Regions from separate parts of the Chryseobacterium glaciei genome, predicted to be linked through region 1. Evidence: riboswitches for the same ligand, from Rfam matches in the RefSeq annotation. Region 1 holds a riboswitch; each other region holds the start of a gene.
The links. Region 1 has a riboswitch for cobalamin ahead of A0O34_RS14620 (TonB-dependent receptor plug domain-containing protein). Riboswitches for the same ligand answer to the same signal wherever they lie in the genome.

Region 2: another riboswitch for cobalamin. It lies ahead of metE (5-methyltetrahydropteroyltriglutamate--homocysteine S-methyltransferase); the one in region 1 lies ahead of A0O34_RS14620 (TonB-dependent receptor plug domain-containing protein).
Region 3: another riboswitch for cobalamin. It lies ahead of A0O34_RS07505 (TonB-dependent receptor); the one in region 1 lies ahead of A0O34_RS14620 (TonB-dependent receptor plug domain-containing protein).
Region 4: another riboswitch for cobalamin. It lies ahead of A0O34_RS15430 (acyl-CoA thioesterase); the one in region 1 lies ahead of A0O34_RS14620 (TonB-dependent receptor plug domain-containing protein).

Annotation. Positions count from the first base shown of each region.
Region 1 is NZ_CP015199.1:3,260,712-3,265,520, reverse strand. Features, by position in the region: gene A0O34_RS14640 (CCC motif membrane protein) at 1-159, opposite strand, end outside; gene A0O34_RS14635 (DUF2752 domain-containing protein) at 178-471, opposite strand; gene A0O34_RS14630 (NADH:flavin oxidoreductase/NADH oxidase) at 498-1,550, opposite strand; gene A0O34_RS14625 (cytidine deaminase) at 1,655-2,137, shown strand; cobalamin riboswitch at 2,555-2,731, shown strand; gene A0O34_RS14620 (TonB-dependent receptor plug domain-containing protein) at 2,765-4,594, shown strand; gene A0O34_RS14615 (DUF5074 domain-containing protein) at 4,612-4,809, shown strand, end outside.
Region 2 is NZ_CP015199.1:4,061,068-4,065,876, forward strand. Features, by position in the region: gene A0O34_RS18265 (DUF4365 and DUF1817 domain-containing protein) at 1-646, opposite strand, end outside; gene metE (5-methyltetrahydropteroyltriglutamate--homocysteine S-methyltransferase) at 762-3,077, opposite strand; cobalamin riboswitch at 3,494-3,678, opposite strand; gene A0O34_RS18275 (Lrp/AsnC family transcriptional regulator) at 3,833-4,294, shown strand; gene A0O34_RS18280 (hypothetical protein) at 4,301-4,723, opposite strand; gene A0O34_RS18285 (Crp/Fnr family transcriptional regulator) at 4,756-4,809, opposite strand, start outside.
Region 3 is NZ_CP015199.1:1,679,285-1,684,093, reverse strand. Features, by position in the region: gene A0O34_RS07515 (cytochrome-c peroxidase) at 1-999, shown strand, start outside; gene A0O34_RS07510 (transporter) at 1,002-1,943, shown strand; cobalamin riboswitch at 2,043-2,228, shown strand; gene A0O34_RS07505 (TonB-dependent receptor) at 2,395-4,359, shown strand; gene A0O34_RS07500 (YncE family protein) at 4,356-4,809, shown strand, end outside.
Region 4 is NZ_CP015199.1:3,416,079-3,420,887, reverse strand. Features, by position in the region: gene A0O34_RS15445 (endonuclease MutS2) at 1-572, shown strand, start outside; gene A0O34_RS15440 (YcxB family protein) at 583-1,068, shown strand; gene A0O34_RS15435 (hypothetical protein) at 1,185-1,985, shown strand; cobalamin riboswitch at 2,059-2,238, shown strand; gene A0O34_RS15430 (acyl-CoA thioesterase) at 2,351-2,734, shown strand; gene A0O34_RS15420 (HD domain-containing protein) at 2,899-3,489, opposite strand; gene A0O34_RS15415 (cytochrome P450) at 3,673-4,809, shown strand, end outside.

The DNA.
Region 1 (4,809 bases):
ATCTGGATTTTTCTTGTAGAGTTCGTTATCTTTTTTGTAAAGATACAATCCGATAATCCCTGTGATAATACCTACTACTCCGTAGCAACAACATCCGATGATAGATACAATTCCTAATACAAGTACCGCTGTGGCATTTGGTAATTTTTGTTGATTCATAGTTATAATTTTAATGTTTTAGTGCAAATTAAGATAAAAATGTTTGTAAAAATAAGCAATTACCATTATAATTGAATTAATAATCGCCATTATAATTAAAACATTTCCATAGTTCCTTTTTTTATCAATAAAACTTATTCCTACGGTAAATAAAAATATCAAAAGCGTGTAAACAGCCGGAAACATATGAAAAGCATCAGAGAATCTCCCTTCAAAAACCATGACAATAGCTCTTTGGGCACCACAGCCAAAACATTCTATTCCTAAGAACTTTTTGCTTGGGCACGGTAACATGAAATCCTCTATTTTCATCTTTTTTAAATATTAATTGTATAAAATTAAGAAGAAATTTTCGCTCTTAAATACTGATGTGGAAAAAAGCATTCTTCCTTCATTTCAAACGAACCCTGAACTGCGATGTATGGATTTCTTAAGATCTCTCTGGCAATAAAAATTAAATCAGCATCGCCTTTTTGAAGAATTTCTTCCGCATGTTCTACTTTTTTAATTAAACCAACTGCACCGGTTTTCACTTCCGCTTCATTTCTTACCTGAGAAGAAAGAGGAACCTGATATCCATCAAAAAGAGGAATTTTTACTCCATGAATATTTCCACCGCTTGAAACGTCTACCAAATCAACTGAATGATTTTTTAATATTTTCGCCAATTCTACACTGCTTTCAATATCCCAGCCATTTTCAGCGTATTCTGTTCCGGAAATTCTTACAAAAAGAGCAACATTTTCATTTAATTCTTCATTTACAGCATCTACAATTTCTAATAAAAATCTGATTCTGTTCTCAAAACTTCCGCCATATTCATCTGTTCTGATGTTAGAAAGCGGAGATAAAAACTGGTGAACCAAATAACCGTGTGCGCCGTGAATTTCGATCACATCAAAACCTGCTTTTACCGCTCTTCTTGCTGCCTCTTTAAAGTTTTGAACTTGTTCTTTGATTTCCTCTATTGTTAAAACATGTGGAATTCTTTCTGTTGGGTGATAAGGAATCGGGCTTGGTGCAACGGTTTCCCAACCTTCTTCAACGGGAATTTGCAAATTGTTCCAAGTTGAGCCTTTTCTTCCTGCATGAGCAATTTGTATCCCTATTTTACTGTCTGAATTCTTGTGAACAAACTCAACAATTTTCTGAAGTTTTTCAGCCTGTTCGTCATTCCAGATTCCCATACAATGGTTGGTGATCCTTCCGCGGCGTTCTACGCCGGTTGCTTCTACTATAATTAATCCTGTTCCGCCCTGCGATCTGCTTCCGTAATGGACGTAATGGAAATCATTAGCCATCCCGTTTTCACAAGAATACATACACATCGGGGACATTACCCATCTGTTTTTTACTTCAACATTTCTGAATTTTATAGGAGTGTATAACATGTTTGATGTTTTGAATTTTAATTTAAAATTTTGAAGGACAAAATAATATTGCCCACTTGGTGAAAAAGAGGTAATTTTATCCCCCTTTTTTAGGTCCACAATATATGAAAAAAGACATACAGATAGGTTACGAATATTTTAAAAATAGCAGTGAACTTAGCGATATAGAAAATACTTTGTTCGCCAGAGCAAAACAAGCAAGGGAAAATGCTTACGCGCCTTATTCCAACTTTTTGGTAGGTTGTTCGGTTTTATTGGAGAATGGAGAGATCTTCTCCGGAAATAATCAGGAGAATGCGGCTTTTCCATCAGGGCTTTGTGCCGAGAGAACGACTTTATTCTGGGTAGCAGCGAATTTTCCGAATGAAAAGATTAAAAAGATCTTTATTGTTGGCGGACCGAGAGAATTTCATGAGAAAAATCCGCCGATTCCACCTTGTGGAGCTTGCCGACAAAGCTTAATTGAATATGAAACCAAGCAGAATGAAAATATTGATCTTTATTTTTCGAGCATGAATGATGTTGTCGTGAAAGTGAATTCTATTAAGGATTTGTTGCCGTTTTATTTTGATGCTACGTTTTTGTAGTTTGTGAGTGCTTTTTTTTAACGCAAAGATCGCAAAGGTTTTCTTTAAAATTATTGAGAATATTTTTCGTTCGCAAAGGCGTTTCACTCAGCGAAGGTTGAAAGTTTCCATTTGGTGGCTTCGAGAGCCTCAGCCACCAAATGGAAGAGAAAGTCCGATCTAGCAAAATAGGTAATAAATTTCTGAAAACGGGTGGCTGAGGTTCTCGAAGCCACCCGTTTTTTGCTTGCTACTTTATCTTGGTGATTGCAACCCTAGCCCAGATAGGAACGACATCCTTTTTCTGAAATGGCTTTGAAAAAAAGCGTGGGCGAAAAAGATATAGTGGATAGCTGGAAATAGCTCTAAAAAATAAATAAAATTGTTAATGGGTAATTAATTAAACCTTTTACGATTTTGCATTTCAATTTAATAAATTATCTTTGCAAAAATTTTGGTTTCCAGTGTATTGGAATGAAAAGGGAATTGGGTGAGACCCCCAAACTGTCCCCGCAACTGTAAATCGCAACCGAAATTTCTACGAAAAACCACTGTGCAAACGGGAAGGTGTAGAAAAGCGAAAGTCAGGAGACCTGCCAAAATCATAATAAAAAAATAGATTGCTTTCGGAGGAAAAGTAAAATAGTGATGGATATAAAAAGATCTTTAGTACTGCTTTTTTCGTCTTATGGTTGTTTTCTTTTCGCACAGGAGAAAACCATAGACACCGTTTATGTTTTTGATAACCAAATGAGTAAGGTTAAGCTTTTTCATAACGTTACCACCATCACTCCTCAGGATGCTGAAAAAAATTCAACCAATCTTTCTGAACTTTTACGTTTTCAATCTGCTGTTTATATCAAAGAAAATGGTCGTGGAGCGGTTTCTTCGCCATCTTTCAGAGGTACAACAGCCTCTCAGACTGCCTTTGTATGGAACGGAATTAATATTAACTCTAACTTTTTGGGTCAGGGTGATGTTAATAATATTCCTTTTGGCGGATTTGATCAGCTTATTGTAAAATCAGGCGGAGGAAGTGTAAGTTATGGCAGCGGCGCGATCGGCGGAAGCATCCATTTAAATAATAATCTGGATTTTAACAGAGGAGCGCATGCTTCGTTATTTTCTGAGGCGGCATCTTTCAGTACTTTTAATAATTTGCTCAAAGCTTCTTACAGCAATGAGAAATTCAGTTTTAAGGCTTCCGGTCATTATTCTATTAGTGAAAATGATTATGAAGTGGAAAATTCAAATAATTATATCAACAGAAACGGAAAATACAATAATACCAATTTCAATTTTTCGGCAGCTTATAAAATAGCACCTCATCACCAAATCTCTTGGATCTCTGAGTTTTTTAATGGAAATCAGCATTATCCTATTTTCTTTGAAAGTCAGACTCCGACGAAATATGAAACTCAAAACGTAAGAAGTTTAATTTCTTGGGATTGGAATAAAACTAAGTTCAGTAATTCATTTAAAGCGGCTTATACAGAAGAAAATTTCCAATATTTCGGAAATATCAACGGGCCAAAAACGAGTGGCGGAACAGGGAAAAATTATATTCTGAAAAATGATTTTAATTATTTTATTGTTCCAAAGTTAAATTTCAACTTAATTACAGAATTTCAGGTTAATAAAGGCGAAGGTTATGCATCCGGAATCGATCATATAAGTAGAAATGTAGGTTCTGTAGCAGGATTATTACGTTATTTTACGACGAAAGATCTTCGTTTTGAAGCAGGAGTGAAAAAAGATTTTGTTGAAGATATCAGTTCGCCACTTCAATTTTCATTTTCCGGAAAATGGAATGCTACAAATTGGTATGATGTAGGAATCAGTGCTTCAAGGAATTTCAGATTTCCAACATTTAATGACCTTTACTGGAGTCCGGGCGGAAATAAAGATTTAAAACCAGAGACATCTTATCAGTTTGAATTGAGAAATCAGTTTAATATTGCTGGCGTACAACTTTCGGTTACTCCGTATTATATGAAGATCAAAGATATGATCCAATGGCTGCCTAGCCCGCTAGGGTATTACTCAGCTTTCAATACAAATAGAGTTGAGTCTTATGGAATTGAATCCAGAATCGATTATGAAAGAAAATTCGGTAAGCATAATTTGAGAACGAATTTAGGATATTCATACACTAAATCTACCAATCTTGATACTGATAAACAGTTGATGTACGTTCCTTTTCATAAGTTATTTGGAAATATTGACTATCAATATGACTTTATGAGATTGTATGTTCAGGGAATGTTCAATGGGCTGACTTATGCCGATACCAACGAAAAAAGAGAAGATGCTTTGGAACCTTATTTCGTAATGAATGCAGGTGTTTCTGCAACGATTCTTAAAAATTATACGGTAGGTTTTAAAGTGAATAATATTTTTAACCAAGTATATGCAACGACAGCATTTTATCCGATGCCTCTGAGAAACTACAGTGTGAATTTGAATATCAATTTTTAAATAAATAATTAAATATAATGAATATCAGAAAAATTTTAACTCTTGCATTTGCTGCAACATTGCTTTTCAATGTTTCTTGTACTAATGACAGCACCGACGAAGTTCTGGAAACTACCTTTGAAAATGGAATTCTTATCACCAACGAAGGTGGATTTACAACTCCGACAGCGGAGGTTTCTTTTGTAACTAATGATCTTTCTGCAGTAGCTAACAAA
Region 2 (4,809 bases), 800 kb from region 1:
ATAATTTTCCTTCAGATTTTTTTATCATTTCATCATCAATTGTTAATTTGTCTAATAATTCAGTGAACCCAGAAGTATCTTGTTTTAGAATTACAGATTTATCAACATTTAACATAATTTTGCTGCTTTCTTTTAATTTATCATTTATTTCCCATTGATATTCAATTTGAGACATATAATCAACTATATCTCCAGCTATTAATTGAATTTGATTTTTATTATCTCTCGAAAATTTATTTTCTTTAGAAATATTTATTGACCAACCATTTGTTGATCTACTTGTTTTGCTTAGATTAAATTCAGTCCAATACGCATTTTTATTATTTAAATCAACAATTACGAGTAATAAGGGGTGATTATTGTTTAAATAATAATTTAAATGTTTATTTTCTCCTCTATAAGTCCATCCAGAATTTGTTTTACTTTTAAAATAAGAATCTCCTGATTTTATTTGAACCGCTATACTTTTCCCTGTAACACTATTATCTAAGCCAATGATATCAATATAACCATCAATTCCAAAATCATCTTCTAAATGAACTGGTCTGAAAATCCAATTAAATTCGTCTTCTACTATATTTCTTATAATTGAAACACCCTTATCTCCAATTTTTCTTTGTTTATTATATTTAGGAAATCCCTCCATCTGATATATTTTTATTGATAAAAGCTAATTTAATATAAATTTTTGATTAATATAATTTGTAATAAAATAAAACAGGAGCCCCAAAGGGCTCCCGAAAAAACAAATATCAATAATTTTAAAGCGTCTCCAAAGCAAACTCCTTACTCATCTCCCTCGAAGCCTCCACCATTGCAATCAAAGCTTTCTCCGTTTCATCCCAATGACGGGTTTTCAAACCACAATCTGGATTCACCCAAAGTTGCTGTGCAGGAATTACGGCTTGCGCTTTTTTCAGCAATTCTACCATTTCCTCTTTCGACGGAACTCTCGGCGAGTGAATATCGTAAACTCCCGGACCAATCTCATTCGGATATTGGAAATCAGCAAAAGCATTCAGCAACTCCATCTGACTTCTGGAGCATTCAATCGTGATCACATCGGCATCCATATCTGCGATATTTTGGATGATGTCATTGAATTCAGAATAACACATATGCGTATGAATTTGTGTCGCATCTTCCACACCGCTTGCCGATATTCTAAAGGCTTCAACCGCCCATTTCAGGTAATTTTGCCAGTCAGATTTTCTCAATGGAAGTCCTTCACGAATTGCCGGTTCATCAATCTGAATAATTCTGATTCCCGCTTTTTCCAAATCATTTACTTCATCACGAATCGCCAAAGCAATTTGTTTGCAAGTCAATGAACGAGGTTGATCATCACGCACAAAAGACCATTGAAGAATCGTCACAGGTCCTGTCAACATTCCTTTTACCCATTTTTGAGTTAAAGATTGAGCGTATTCCGACCAATAAACGGTCATTGGGTTCGGTCTGTGAACATCTCCAAAAATCACAGGTGGCTTCACACAACGGCTTCCGTAACTTTGAACCCAACCGTTTTGAGTAAATGCAAATCCTGCCAACTGTTCCCCGAAATATTCCACCATATCGTTTCGCTCAAATTCTCCGTGAACCAAGACATCGATCCCGATTTCTTCCTGCCAACGGATGGTTCTCTCGGTTTCCTGTTTCAATAAAGTATCATATTGTTCGGCATTCAGTTTTCCTTTTTTGAATTTTGCTCGCCAAGTTCTTACTTCTTTTGTCTGTGGAAACGAGCCAATTGTTGTCGTTGGAAATAATGGAAGTTGCAATACTTCTTGCTGAGTTTCTTTTCTTACATTGAACGGAGAATTTCTCTGCGCATCTTCTTTAGTTGTTACATCAACACGGTTTTTCACGTCCTGATTGTGGATTAATGTTGAAGTTTTACGGTTTTCAATCGCCTTTTTATTTTCAGCTAAAGCTTGTAAAACATTGTAATCCGGATTTTCTGACGCTAATTTTTTTAAATTAACAATTTCATAGACTTTCTGTTTCGCAAAAGCCAACCATTGTTTGATTTCAGGTGATAAAATATCTTCGTTTTTCTCAGAATTAAGATCAAAAGGAGAGTGTAGCAATGAACAAGACGGTGCAATAAAAACTCTTTCTGAACCAATTTTTTGAATGGCAGTTTTAATGATATTTAATGAGTTTTGGAAGTTGTTTTTCCAGATATTTCTTCCGTCAACGATTCCTAATGAAAGACTTAAAGTGTTTGGAATTATATTTAAAACTTCATCCAATTGTTCGGGAGAACGAACCAAATCAATGTGTAAAACATCGATTGAAAGAGAGGTTGCCAAGGCAAGATTATCTTTTAATCCATCAAAATAAGTTGCAATAATGAATTTCAGATTTGGAAATTGTTTTCTGATTTCAGCATAAATAAACTGATACGTTTCTTTCGCTTTTTCATTTAAATCTAATGCTAAAAACGGCTCATCAAACTGAATATATTTTGCACCATGATTTTCCAGTTCTTTTAAAATTTGAATGTAAACCGGAAGTAAGTTTTGAGCTAAATCTAGTTTGTCAAAACCTTCTTCTTTTTCTTTTGCTAACAATAAATACGTCAATAAACCGATAATGACAGGTTTTGCATTGATTCCTGCTTGTTTTGCGCTGATGAATTCCTGGATGATTTTATTGGAGAATAATTTGAATTCCTGATTTTTCTGAAATTCAGGAACAATGTAGTGGTAATTGGTATCAAACCATTTTGTCATTTTCATAGCGGTAATGTCCAAGCCGTCTTTTTGGAGACCTCTTGCCATTGCAAAATAAAGGTCGAGTTCATATTTTTTGAGAGCAATTTCCTGATAACGTTCAGGAATCGCTCCAACCGTTAACGTCATATCCAAAACCTGATCGTAATATGAAAAGTCGTTGCAGGGAATAAGATCGATTCCAGCTTCCTGCTGTAATTTCCAATTTTGGTGAGTGATGGTTTTTCCAACTTCCAACAATTCGTCTAAAGGGATCTTGCCTGACCAATAGTTTTCACAAGCTTTTTTAAGTTCTCTGTTGCTACCAATACGCGGATAGCCAAGTAAGTGTGTTTGCATTTCTTTTAAACTTTTAAATTAAATTTGATTTTAAAAGTTCTTCAGACACTTCGAAATGCTGCCGAGGAAAAGAATTTATGGAATAGAGTAGATACAGTGAGGACGTAATTTTTTCTTTAAATAAAAGAATTGGCTTAATATTTTTTTTGACGCAAAGTTTTAATTCAATTTTTTATATTATTTAAGCGGACAAAGAAGAATCAATAAATTGATTTTAAGAAGCGGGCGTATAAAACATAAGCTTCATCAGCGACAAAGTCGCAAATCTTTGCTCCCTAAAAATAAGAAGCCATAATAAAAAAATCTTTGCGTTTAAAAAATAAATCAAGTTAAAATTCAATTCAATTTAAAATTCAAAACCAAAATACGTTCAAAAGTATCATCTGTATGACCCAAAAGCTTCAAACCGCGAAAGCATTGTCCATTCGGAACAGGCAGGTCTCCTGACTTGTAACAGCTTTTGTCATCCTTCCCGTTTGCACAGTTGATCTACTTGGACAAAAACCTTTGGTATATTACTTACAGTTGCGCGACAGCTCGTGATTTTCACACGATTCCCTATTAATTTACCTTAAGTAAAACCTTTTCCGTTTGATGAGGTATGTTAAAGAACAAAATAGAGTTCAAAGATATTGGTTAAAGTAAATTGATTGGCTTTAACTGAAATATTAAGCAAAATATTTGGTTTTAATTATTTTTAAAAGTGAATTATACTGTAAATTTGAAAAATAGAATCAAAAAAAGAATATTATTCTGTGGAAAGACTCGACGAAAAGGATTTACAACTATTAAGAATCCTACAAAAGAATGCAAAATTGACCGTAAAAGAGTTGGCGAAAGAAGTCAATCTTTCAGCATCGCCTGTTTTTGAGCGAGTGAAAAGACTCGAACAGGAAGGTTATATTAAACATTATGCAGCCGTTTTGGAAGCTGAAAAGCTGAATCGTGGTTTTACCGTTTTTTGTCAGGTCAAACTGAAAATTCATGACCGTTCTGTAGGAAATGAATTTGTGAAAGATATTCTACAAATTGAAGAAGTTGCTGAATGTTATAATATTTCGGGCGATTTTGATTTTCTCCTAAAAGTTCAGGTTAGAGATATGAAGCATTATCAGGATTTTGTGTTCAATAAATTGGGCTCTGTAGATTCCATCGGAAGTACGCACAGCACTTTTGTGATGGCGGAGGTGAAGAATATTTATGGGGTGAATATTTAGAAAATCTTATATGAATATTGAAAAGTTTGCCCATTCAAGCTTATTTAAAAGGTTATAAATATTTGTAGGACAATTCTCACAAATTGTTTTATATTTTAATTCTTCATCAGATATTAGTGTATCAAAGGTTGTTAATTTTGTATTGCAAACTTTACAATTCCCTTTATCTACTTGATTATTTACATATTCTAATTTTTCTATTTCTTCTATAATTTGGTTTGTAAGATAATAAATAGTTTGTTTACTTTCTTCAAAGTGAAGTTTTGAGAAATTATTTAGCTCCTTACATTCAGATTTCATTTTTGTAAATGTGGTTATCCTTTTTTCGTAAGGTTCAAGAATGTATTGGCTGCATAGTATATTGATTCTCCCAAGATAGCCAGAAGCTTTAAATATTTTTTCTGAATTTGGATTTTTTCTATTTATCATTATTTATTATATAAAAAGGATTTAATTACCAATTATCTCCGACTTCTAATCCTACTCAAAGAAACAGAAGTAATTCCCAAATAAGA
Region 3 (4,809 bases), 1.6 Mb from region 1:
AGCGTGATATCGTGTTCTGATGAGATGATAAAACCGCTGGAAAAAGACGAAGCTTACAATTTAGAGTTTCCTTCCTATTTTTCTGAAATGACTTTCGATCAATCTGGAAATCCGATTACCAAAAATGGAGTAGAGTTGGGAAGAAAATTATTCTATGAAGGCAAGCTTTCACGAAATAATACCATCTCATGTGGCTTCTGTCATATTCAGGAAAATGCATTTACCCATCACGGTCATACCGTAAGTCATGGTGTTGATGATCGAATTGGAATCAGAAACGCTCCACCGATTCAAAACATGGCATTTCTAAAACGATATATGTGGGACGGAGTGATTCATAACCTCAATGAACAGCCGATAATTCCGATAACCAATGAAGATGAAATGGATAGTTCGATGCCTGAGGTTATTTCAAAATTAAGCGCAGATTCTAAGTATAAAAAACTTTTCAAATCAGCGTATGGCGATGAAGGTATCACAGGGGAAAGAGTGTTGAAAGCATTGTCACAATTTATGGCGACAATGATCTCTGCAGATTCGAAATATGATAGATTTAAACAGGGAAAAGAAAATTTTACTTCAGAAGAAACTCAGGGAATGAATTTATTTCAGCAGAAATGTGCTTCCTGTCACAGTGGAGCATTATTTACCGATGAAAGTTTTAGAAATACAGGAATGTATTATAATATGCAGTTTAAAGATGCGGGACGATATCGCGTAACGCTTGATCAAAATGATTGGATGAAATTCCGCGTTCCAAGTTTAAGAAATATTGAATATACTGCACCTTATATGCATGACGGGAGATTTTACACCTTAAATGCAGTACTTAATTTCTATTCAGATAATGTGGAAGATCAACCCAATCTTGATCCTCAATTAAAACAAAACGGACACATCGGAATTGCAATGAACGATCAGGAGAAGATTTTTATTATTGCCTTTCTGAAAACATTGTCTGATAAAAACTTTATTTCAAATCCAAAATTTGCTGAGTAAACATGAAAAGAATAATTTTAATAATAAGCTTGATTTTATGTAATTTATTTCAGGCTAAAGAAATCGCAGACAGTCTTTATATTCCCACTGATTTTCATGCAATCGTTTTTGATGATTGTGATGCATGTGGATGTGCTGCAGGGAATGGTTCGTCTGGTTTTGAGTCTTTATTGAATCCACAATTTATCGGAATTAAATATTTCGCACAGCATTATAAAGCAAAAGAAAATCTATTTGTAAAGGATTTAACGCAGGATCAATATTTCAATACCATTCAGCTTTGGGGAAAGATTCCTTTAACTAAAAAGCTAAGTGTGTATGCGAGTTTGCCATTTCATTTTCATGAAAAGAAAACAATGCAGGGTGATATTAAAATCAATGGAATTGGAGATTTGAATTTGATGGGAATCTATCAGTTAATCAATTCAAAAGATAATATTCATCAATTAAATGGAGGAGTTGGAGTGAAAGTTCCCTTAGGAAAGTTCGATGAAAAAGGAATCACAGGCGTTAATCCAAGTTTTCAGCTGGGAACTGGAAGCTGGGATTATCAGATGGTTTTGAATTATAAATTTCAGAAAAATAAAGTTGCTGTTCTTTTAAATACTGATTATACCATTAAAACAGAGAACAAAAAGCATTATGATTTTGGAAACCAATGGAATTATTCAGCCACCGGATTCTATCAACTTATCACCAATGAAAAAGTTATTTTTTCAGGAAAAGTAGGAATGCAGGGAGAAGTATATGATCGAAATAAGCAGTTTCGTGAAGATTTACCCAATACCGCAGGAAGTGCTTTATACGGAAAATTGGGTTTTGAAGCCTCTTATAAGAAATTTAGTTTGGGAAGTGAAGTGATGCTTCCCGCTTATTCTAATTTAGCAGGAGGAGATATTGAAGCAAAATCCCGATTGAGTATTTTTATCAACTTTGGAATTTAACATAATTATTTACATCCCGTTAAAATTTTAACGGGATGTTTTTGTTATTTAATTGAAATTCATTTGATTAAGTCATGTATTGTATCTGCCGATAATTTTCTATCTTTGCCGAAATCTGGTGAGCCCTAAAAAGCGCTTAAAAGGGAATTCGGTGTAAATCCGAAACAGACCCGCTGCTGTAAGCTCCACAAAAAAGTTTTTGAAAATTATATCCACTGTTTTTTTAATGGGAAGGATTTCAAAAATGGAGTAAGTCAGAAGACCTGCCAGAAGATTTAACGTTTGACGCTTTCGTGGAATAAAGCTTAGGACAACAATGATTTTGTGCAGTTATCGCTGTGCTTTTCATTGCTGCTTTCTTATATCCATTAGCGTTATTATTTTCAAAGAGCTAATGGTATCAAAATTTACTTCTGGATGTTATAAAGTTATTATCACAATTTTTGTGCTAATGGCTCAATTATATATTTCTCAAACCAGAAAAGACAGTATAAAAGAGAAATCGATCAAGGCTGTCAATATTTACAAAAAGAATTTTAAAGAAATTCTTCCTGCGCAAAAACTTTCAGGAGAACAATTGGAAAGACTGAATAGCCAGTCGGTTGCTGATGCATTGCGATATTTTTCCGGAGTTCAGATTAAAGATTATGGTGGAATTGGCGGAATGAAAACCATCAATATCCGAAGTTTGGGAAGTCAGCATGTAGGTGTTTTCTATGATGGAATTCAATTGGGAAATGCACAAAATGGCTTAGTAGATCTGGGTCGATTTTCGTTAGATGATATTGAGGAAATTTCACTGTATAACGGACAAAAAAGCGAAATTTTTCAACCTGCAAAAGACTTTGGATCGTCAGGTTCAATTTATCTTCAGCCTAAAACGCCAAGTTTTAAAGGGAATCAGAAAACAAATTTCGTTATAAGATTAAAAAATAGTTCTATCGATCTTTTTAATCCGTCATTTCGTTTAGAACAGAAAATTTCGGATAGGGTTTCTGCAAGTTTTAGTTCAGAATTTATGCAGAGTGACGGTGTTTATAAATATAGATACTCGAGGAAATATCCTGATGGAGCCATTGCTTATGATACGATTTTTAAAAGAGTTGATTCTGATATCAAAGCAAAGCGTTTTGAAACCAGTGTTAACGGAACTTTAAATAACGGAAACTGGAATGTAAGAGGTTATGGCTATTTGTCAAACCGAGGAATTCCCGGAGCTATTGTAAACAACCGTTTTGATGCGAGAGGACAAAGAATGGTTGATGAAAATTATTTCGTTCAGGCTAATTTTAGAAAAAAGATCTTTCCAAAATTTGAAACACAGTTCAAAGCTAAATTTGCTTACGATTATACTAAATATGTAGATACGGTTTCTTCAATTAAGATTCAGAACCAATATATTCAGAAGGAGTTATATCTTTCTTCGTCGAATCTGTATTCTATTACCCCGAATTGGGATGTGAGTGCCAGTGTAGACTTTCAATATAATACGCTGGATGCTGATTTGAGGCAGTTTTCTTATCCTACCCGTTATACTTCGCTTGTAGCTTTTGCGACGACTTATCAATGGAACAGATTCAAATTTTTAGGAAGTGTTTTGGGAACTTTTGTCCATGAAAAAGTAGAGCTTAATACCAAAGCTCCCGACAAAACAGAATGGACTCCGGCCGCATTTTTAAGCTATCAGCCTTTTGATTCTAAAGATTTTACGGTACGAGGTTTTTATAAACGTATTTTCAGGATGCCTACTTTCAATGATCTGTATTACACTTTAATCGGAAGCTCTTCTTTAAGACCCGAATTTACGGAGCAATACGATCTTGGTTTTACCTATCAAAAATTTTACGATAATAATAACTTCTTTAAAGGTTTCTATGTAAAAGTAGACGGATATTTCAATCAGGTGAAGGATAAAATTATTGCTTCTCCTAATGGAAGTATGTTCCGATGGACGATGCAGAATCTTGATTATGTTGAGATTTTGGGTGCAGATGTCAATATTCAGGCAGAATTGCAGGTCGGAAAAGTAAAAATCAAACCATTATTAAGCTATACTTATCAAAGTGCAAGAGATTTTTCCGACAGGGAAGAGTCTTTCTTTGGAGATCAGATCCCGTACACACCTTGGCACAGCGGAACATTTACTTTAATGGCTGATTATAAGGATTGGGCTTTCAATTACAGTTTCATTTATGTAGGAGAGCGTTACGACATCAATCAGAACAATATTGCGGTTAATCATATACAGCCTTGGTATACACACGATTTATCGATACAGAAAAAATTCAATTGGAAATCTCATCAGTTTAAAGCAAGTTTTGAAGTGAATAATGTGCTGAACCAATACTACGAAGTTGTCTTAAGTTACCCGATGCCGGGAAGATTTTTTAAACTTATTCTAAGTTATACATTATGAAAAAATTAAACTTTTCTCTGCTGTTGTTTGTATTTGTCTTTCTGGTTTCATGCCGTACAGACGAATATATTATCCCTGAAGAGCGGGAAAATTTGGCTCAGCCGGAAAATACTGCGATCAAAGGTTTTTATCTTTTGAATGAAGGAAATATGGGAACCAACAAAGCCACGCTAGATTTCTTTGATTATACAACAGGAACTTACCGCAGGAATATTTACGGAGAGATCAATCCTACAGTCATAAAGGAGTTGGGAGATGTTGGAAATGATATTCAGATCTATGGCGGTAAAATGTATGCAGTCATCAATGTTTCCAATAAAATTGAGGTGCTGGATGCAAAAACGGCAAAGCGTATCAAAACCATTCAATTAGAAAACTGTAGATATATAACTTTTAAAAACGGAAAAGCCTACGCGTCAAGCTATGCAGGACCTGTTTCCCTTGATCCGA
Region 4 (4,809 bases), 160 kb from region 1:
AAACGATTGTAAAACTTCAGCAGGAAAAATTCGAAGTTGAAAAACTGAAAACTGATCTTGCCGAAAGAAAAGAATCCGTTGAAGACAAGCGCGATAATCTCCAAAAATTGAATGAACAGCTTCAACAAAAACTATTCAATTTCCAAAAGCTGTATGAAGATGAACATCGTAAACTTCAGTTTGGAAATAAGATTGAAACCTTTATCGACGGCTACATAAAAGGAAGATCCCGAAAAGATGTTGTGAAAGATTTTGTGAAAATTTTAGAACAGGAAAAATTCAGGAAAATCGGTGCTGATAAAGATGAAACGAAAAGACTTCAAGTTGTAAAAAGAAAAATCACGCAACAGCTGAAAAAAGAAGATGTCATTGAAAAAATAACGGAAACCAACGAAAAAATAGAGGAAAAACGTCAAACTGACCGCGCTGTTTGGATGAAAATCGGGCAACGTGTTCGTATCACAGGAAGTACAAGCGTCGGGACGATTGAAAAAATCTCCAGAAACAAAGTGATTGTGAATTATGGGACTTTCAAAACGACGATTAGTGCTGAGGAATTAGAGAGGATTTAATGATTAATATATGACTGTAAAGACACAAATTACTTTCAAAGATTTTTGGGTTTTTTATTTAAAAAGTTCTTTAATAAGATTTTTTGGTTTTCCAATTATAGCTGTTTTACTTTTTATATTTAAAGGTTTTCTGGATGGCGATGAGCAGGATATTTTTAAAAATGCTTCCATCTGGTTGCTTGTTTTATGGGTTTTCATGACTATTAGAGGTTATTTTAGCATTAAAAAAGCTTATTATTCAGACAAAAAAATACAGGAAAATATTTCTTACACTTTCGTTGAAGATAAAATTAAAACCGAAGGAGAAACATTTGAAAACGATTTTCATTGGAACACTGTTTCCAGAGTAAAAGAATTAAAAGATTGGTTTCTTATTTATCATAGTTTGCAAACAATGAATATGATTCCTAAAAAGGATTTTACAAAACAAGAAATTGTAATGCTGAGAACGATTATTAAGAATAATGGCGTAAAAGCGAAACTTAGAAACGATTAATTACCATAAAAAGAGAATGTTTATATGCATTCTCTTTCTTTTTATCATTAATACAATATATAATTATGTTCAGAAAAAGCATTTAATTTATATATTTGAAGAGTCAAAAATTTTTCATGATGATTTCCGCAAAAAAAGTTTTTTATTTATCAATTTTCAGTGTTTTTTCTTTAAGCTTAATGAAAGGGCAAAATAAAGTTCCTTTTGGAGTTGTAAAAGCTGAAGAAGGCTATGCCATGGTACGTGTTGCTAAGGATAATTACCGAAAAATTGTGGATAAAATCCGTATGCGCCGAGGAGATGTTTTTGTATATGTAAAACCCGCTCCCGGAGAAACAGAATGGATTTGGATAAAATATCCAGACAAAGACGACACCGAAAAACCTTTCGTAAGGTATGATTCTCTAAATAAAGAAGGTATGGTGAATAAAGACCGTATCGCTTACATCGATCGGTTACCGCCTTACACTCCTACCAAATCTAAAAACGGAAAATCTCTTATTTTCACAGACAACACCGATCCAAAAATTCCGGCTAACCAGAGGAGTAAAGTTATTATTGACGTTTATCCATCCAACGCGAGTTACCGTAAAAAGGTAAAAGATGCTAACGGAAAAATTCTTACCATCGATAAAGTAAAACCATGGGGAATCGGCAACGAACTGCCTGAAGGCATGACCGAAATAAAATCTATCAGAGTACAGCAACCCGGAAGAGGTTCTGTTTTTGTGAGAGAAGCTGTCAAAAATTTATTCCAGCCAACAATGGATTTCAATAACGTTGGGGTGACTTCTATCGATAATGATCACATCTTTCTTTATATGATTAATGGCTCAGGAGAAAACCGTTATACTACGCTTTGGACGATCAAAGAAGGAAAAGTTATCAGCCAGATCATCTATAATAATCCGGAATAATTCGTTTATCTTTCATATAATCCTTATTTTTGCACCGAAAAGTTATTTTGCTTTTGGCTTCTAGCTGATGGCATCTGGCTTTTTAGAAACTGGTTCTGCTTAACCGCAGATTAAAAGGGAATCGTGTGAAAATCACGAACTGTCGCGCAACTGTAAGTAACGAAAAGTCTTTATCAAGAATCCACTGTGCAAGGCATGGGAAGGAAATAAAGATGTTACGAGTCAGGAGACCTACCTATTTCTTTAAGACAAAAACTTTCGCGATCTGAAGTTTATTGATCAATGGTTTTTCAGGAATTTCTGTGTTCCTGTCATTTTCTGTTTGTTTCAATATTCGTTCTTTTCGCTTTAATTAATAATGAAATATGACTACAGAAGAAAGAATTCAAGCATCTGAAACCAGCATCTTTAAAGCGGTTTTTCCTAACACAACCAATCATTACGACACCCTTTTTGGTGGTACAGCGATGCAATTGATGGATGAAGTGGCATTTATCACCGCTACCCGATTTGCCAGAAAAAGAGTGGTAACGGTAAGCAGCGACAAGATAGATTTTAAAAGACCAATTCCCGCAGGAACTATTGTGGAGTTAATCGGTAAAGTTTCTCACGTCGGAACAACAAGTATGAAGGTAAATGTAGAAATCTACACCGAACAAATGTATTCTTACGAAAGAGAAAGAGCAATTGTTGGTGATTTTACTTTTGTGGCGATTGATGAATTTAAGAAGCCAATTCAAATATTATAAATCCTTTTTATGGTTTCGGCGGCCTTTGGCCTCCGAAACTTCTTTTATTCTAAAAAATTTCAATCATAAAACTTTAGTATTTCTACAAATTGGATTTAGATTCCCTGCGGGAATGACAAAAATGATGTTAAAGTTGATTATTTATCCTAATATTTAGTATAAAATTATCTTACAACTTTCTCAGTTTCTAAATTTTTAATCATTAAATACTGAAAAGCTTCTCCCATTTCATCTGAAGCTCTGCTGATTGCATTTTCCAACATATTTCTGACTTGATTTTCGGTTACTCCGGCTTCTGTCCAGCTTTTTCCTGAGGTATAAGAATTCAAGATGAATGGCATAATCCGGTCGATCGCACAGGCAAAAATAGCATCAGGAGTTTGTTCTTCCTCAAATTCAAGCCAAAGATTGAAGAACTCAGTACGTAAAGGTTCATCTAAAATTCCGAAAATATTTTGAGCGGATTGTCTTTCTCTTTCAAATTTCCCGACCATTGCTGCTTCATCAAATAAGAAAGTATCTCCAGCTTCAATTTCTACTAAATCGTGAATCGAAAGCATTCTGATTACTCTTAATAAATCAATATCTGCTCTGTTTTTCGCATATGGAAAAAGAATTTGAGCTAAAATAATAATCTGCCATGAATGTTCAGCGGTATTTTCTCTTCTTGAATCATCGGCATTGTAATTTCTTCTCTGTACATTTTTTAAAGCATCAACGGCTAAAATAAAATCGATTTCTTTCTGTATCTTCATTTTTACTCTTTATAGTATTGATTGATTGGATATATCTTTTAATTCAAAATAATTTTGTCCAAATGTGACACCACGATATATTTAATTAAAATTCAAACCAAATAATATTGCAAAAATAAGGGTTTTGATTGTAAAGCTCATTTATGTAAGAGATTAATTGTATTTTTAATAGAAATATTCAACATGCATCCAGAGTTTAATTATCCGGCAGAAATTAAAGGAAAAAGAAAGCTATATTCTTTATTTAAAGGGCTTAATCATCCGTTGGAAGTTATCAGCGGAAACCACCAATCTGTAGGTGATAATTATTATATCAAAGCTAGTTTTACCGATAAAAACTTCATCTTTTCTCAGGATAAAGAGTTTGTTGAATATATTTTAAAACAAAATCACAAAAATTATCAAAAATCTGAAATACAATCTGTCACTTTAGGAAAATATCTGGGGAAAGGTCTGTTGACCAACAACGGAAAGGATTGGTTGAAACAAAGAAGACTGATTCAACCAGGTTTTGGTAAGGCGAAAATTGCCAATCTTGTTTCGATTATGGAAGAAGAAATTGATAAATCTCTTGAATCATTCAAAATCGAATCTGAAGTAGATTTGTACGATTTCTTTCATTCGCTGGCTTTTAACATTGTTGCGAAAACCCTTTTCAGTTCCGATGTTGACGAAAATACAGTGAATGAATTAAGCAAAATAATCACAGAAGTTCAGGAAGTTTCTACCAAAGAAGTTCGTTTACCTTTTTACACTAATATCTTAAATATTTTCGGGGTTATTGATAAAAACATTGAAAAAAGTAAGAGATCAAAAGCAATCATTCAAAGTGTTTTAGACAAAAGAAGAAATTCGGGCGAGGAAAAGAACGATCTTTTGGATATGTTGATTCAGACGAGATATGAAGATACACAACTTCCCATGTCGGACGAACAGCTTGTTGATGAAATGCTCATCCTTTTCATTGCCGGACATGAAACTACGGCCAATGCTTTAAGTTTTATCTTTTTTGAGATCAGCCAAAGCCCAAAAGCTGAGGAAAAATTAAAAAAAGAAATAGAAAATGAAGGAGAAATGGTTTTTACTTCAGAAAATTTAATGAAGAAATCATTTACTGTAAATATCATTAAAGAAGCCATGCGTTTGCATTCTCCGGCTTGGGCGATTGATCGTGAAGCTTTAGAAGATGATAGTTTTAAAGAATATTCGTGGCCAAAAGGCACTTTAATCATCCTTTACATAAGCGGACTTCACAGAAATCCAAAATATTGGGAACATCCGGACTCGTTTATTCCTGAACGTTTTGAGGATGAAAATTCT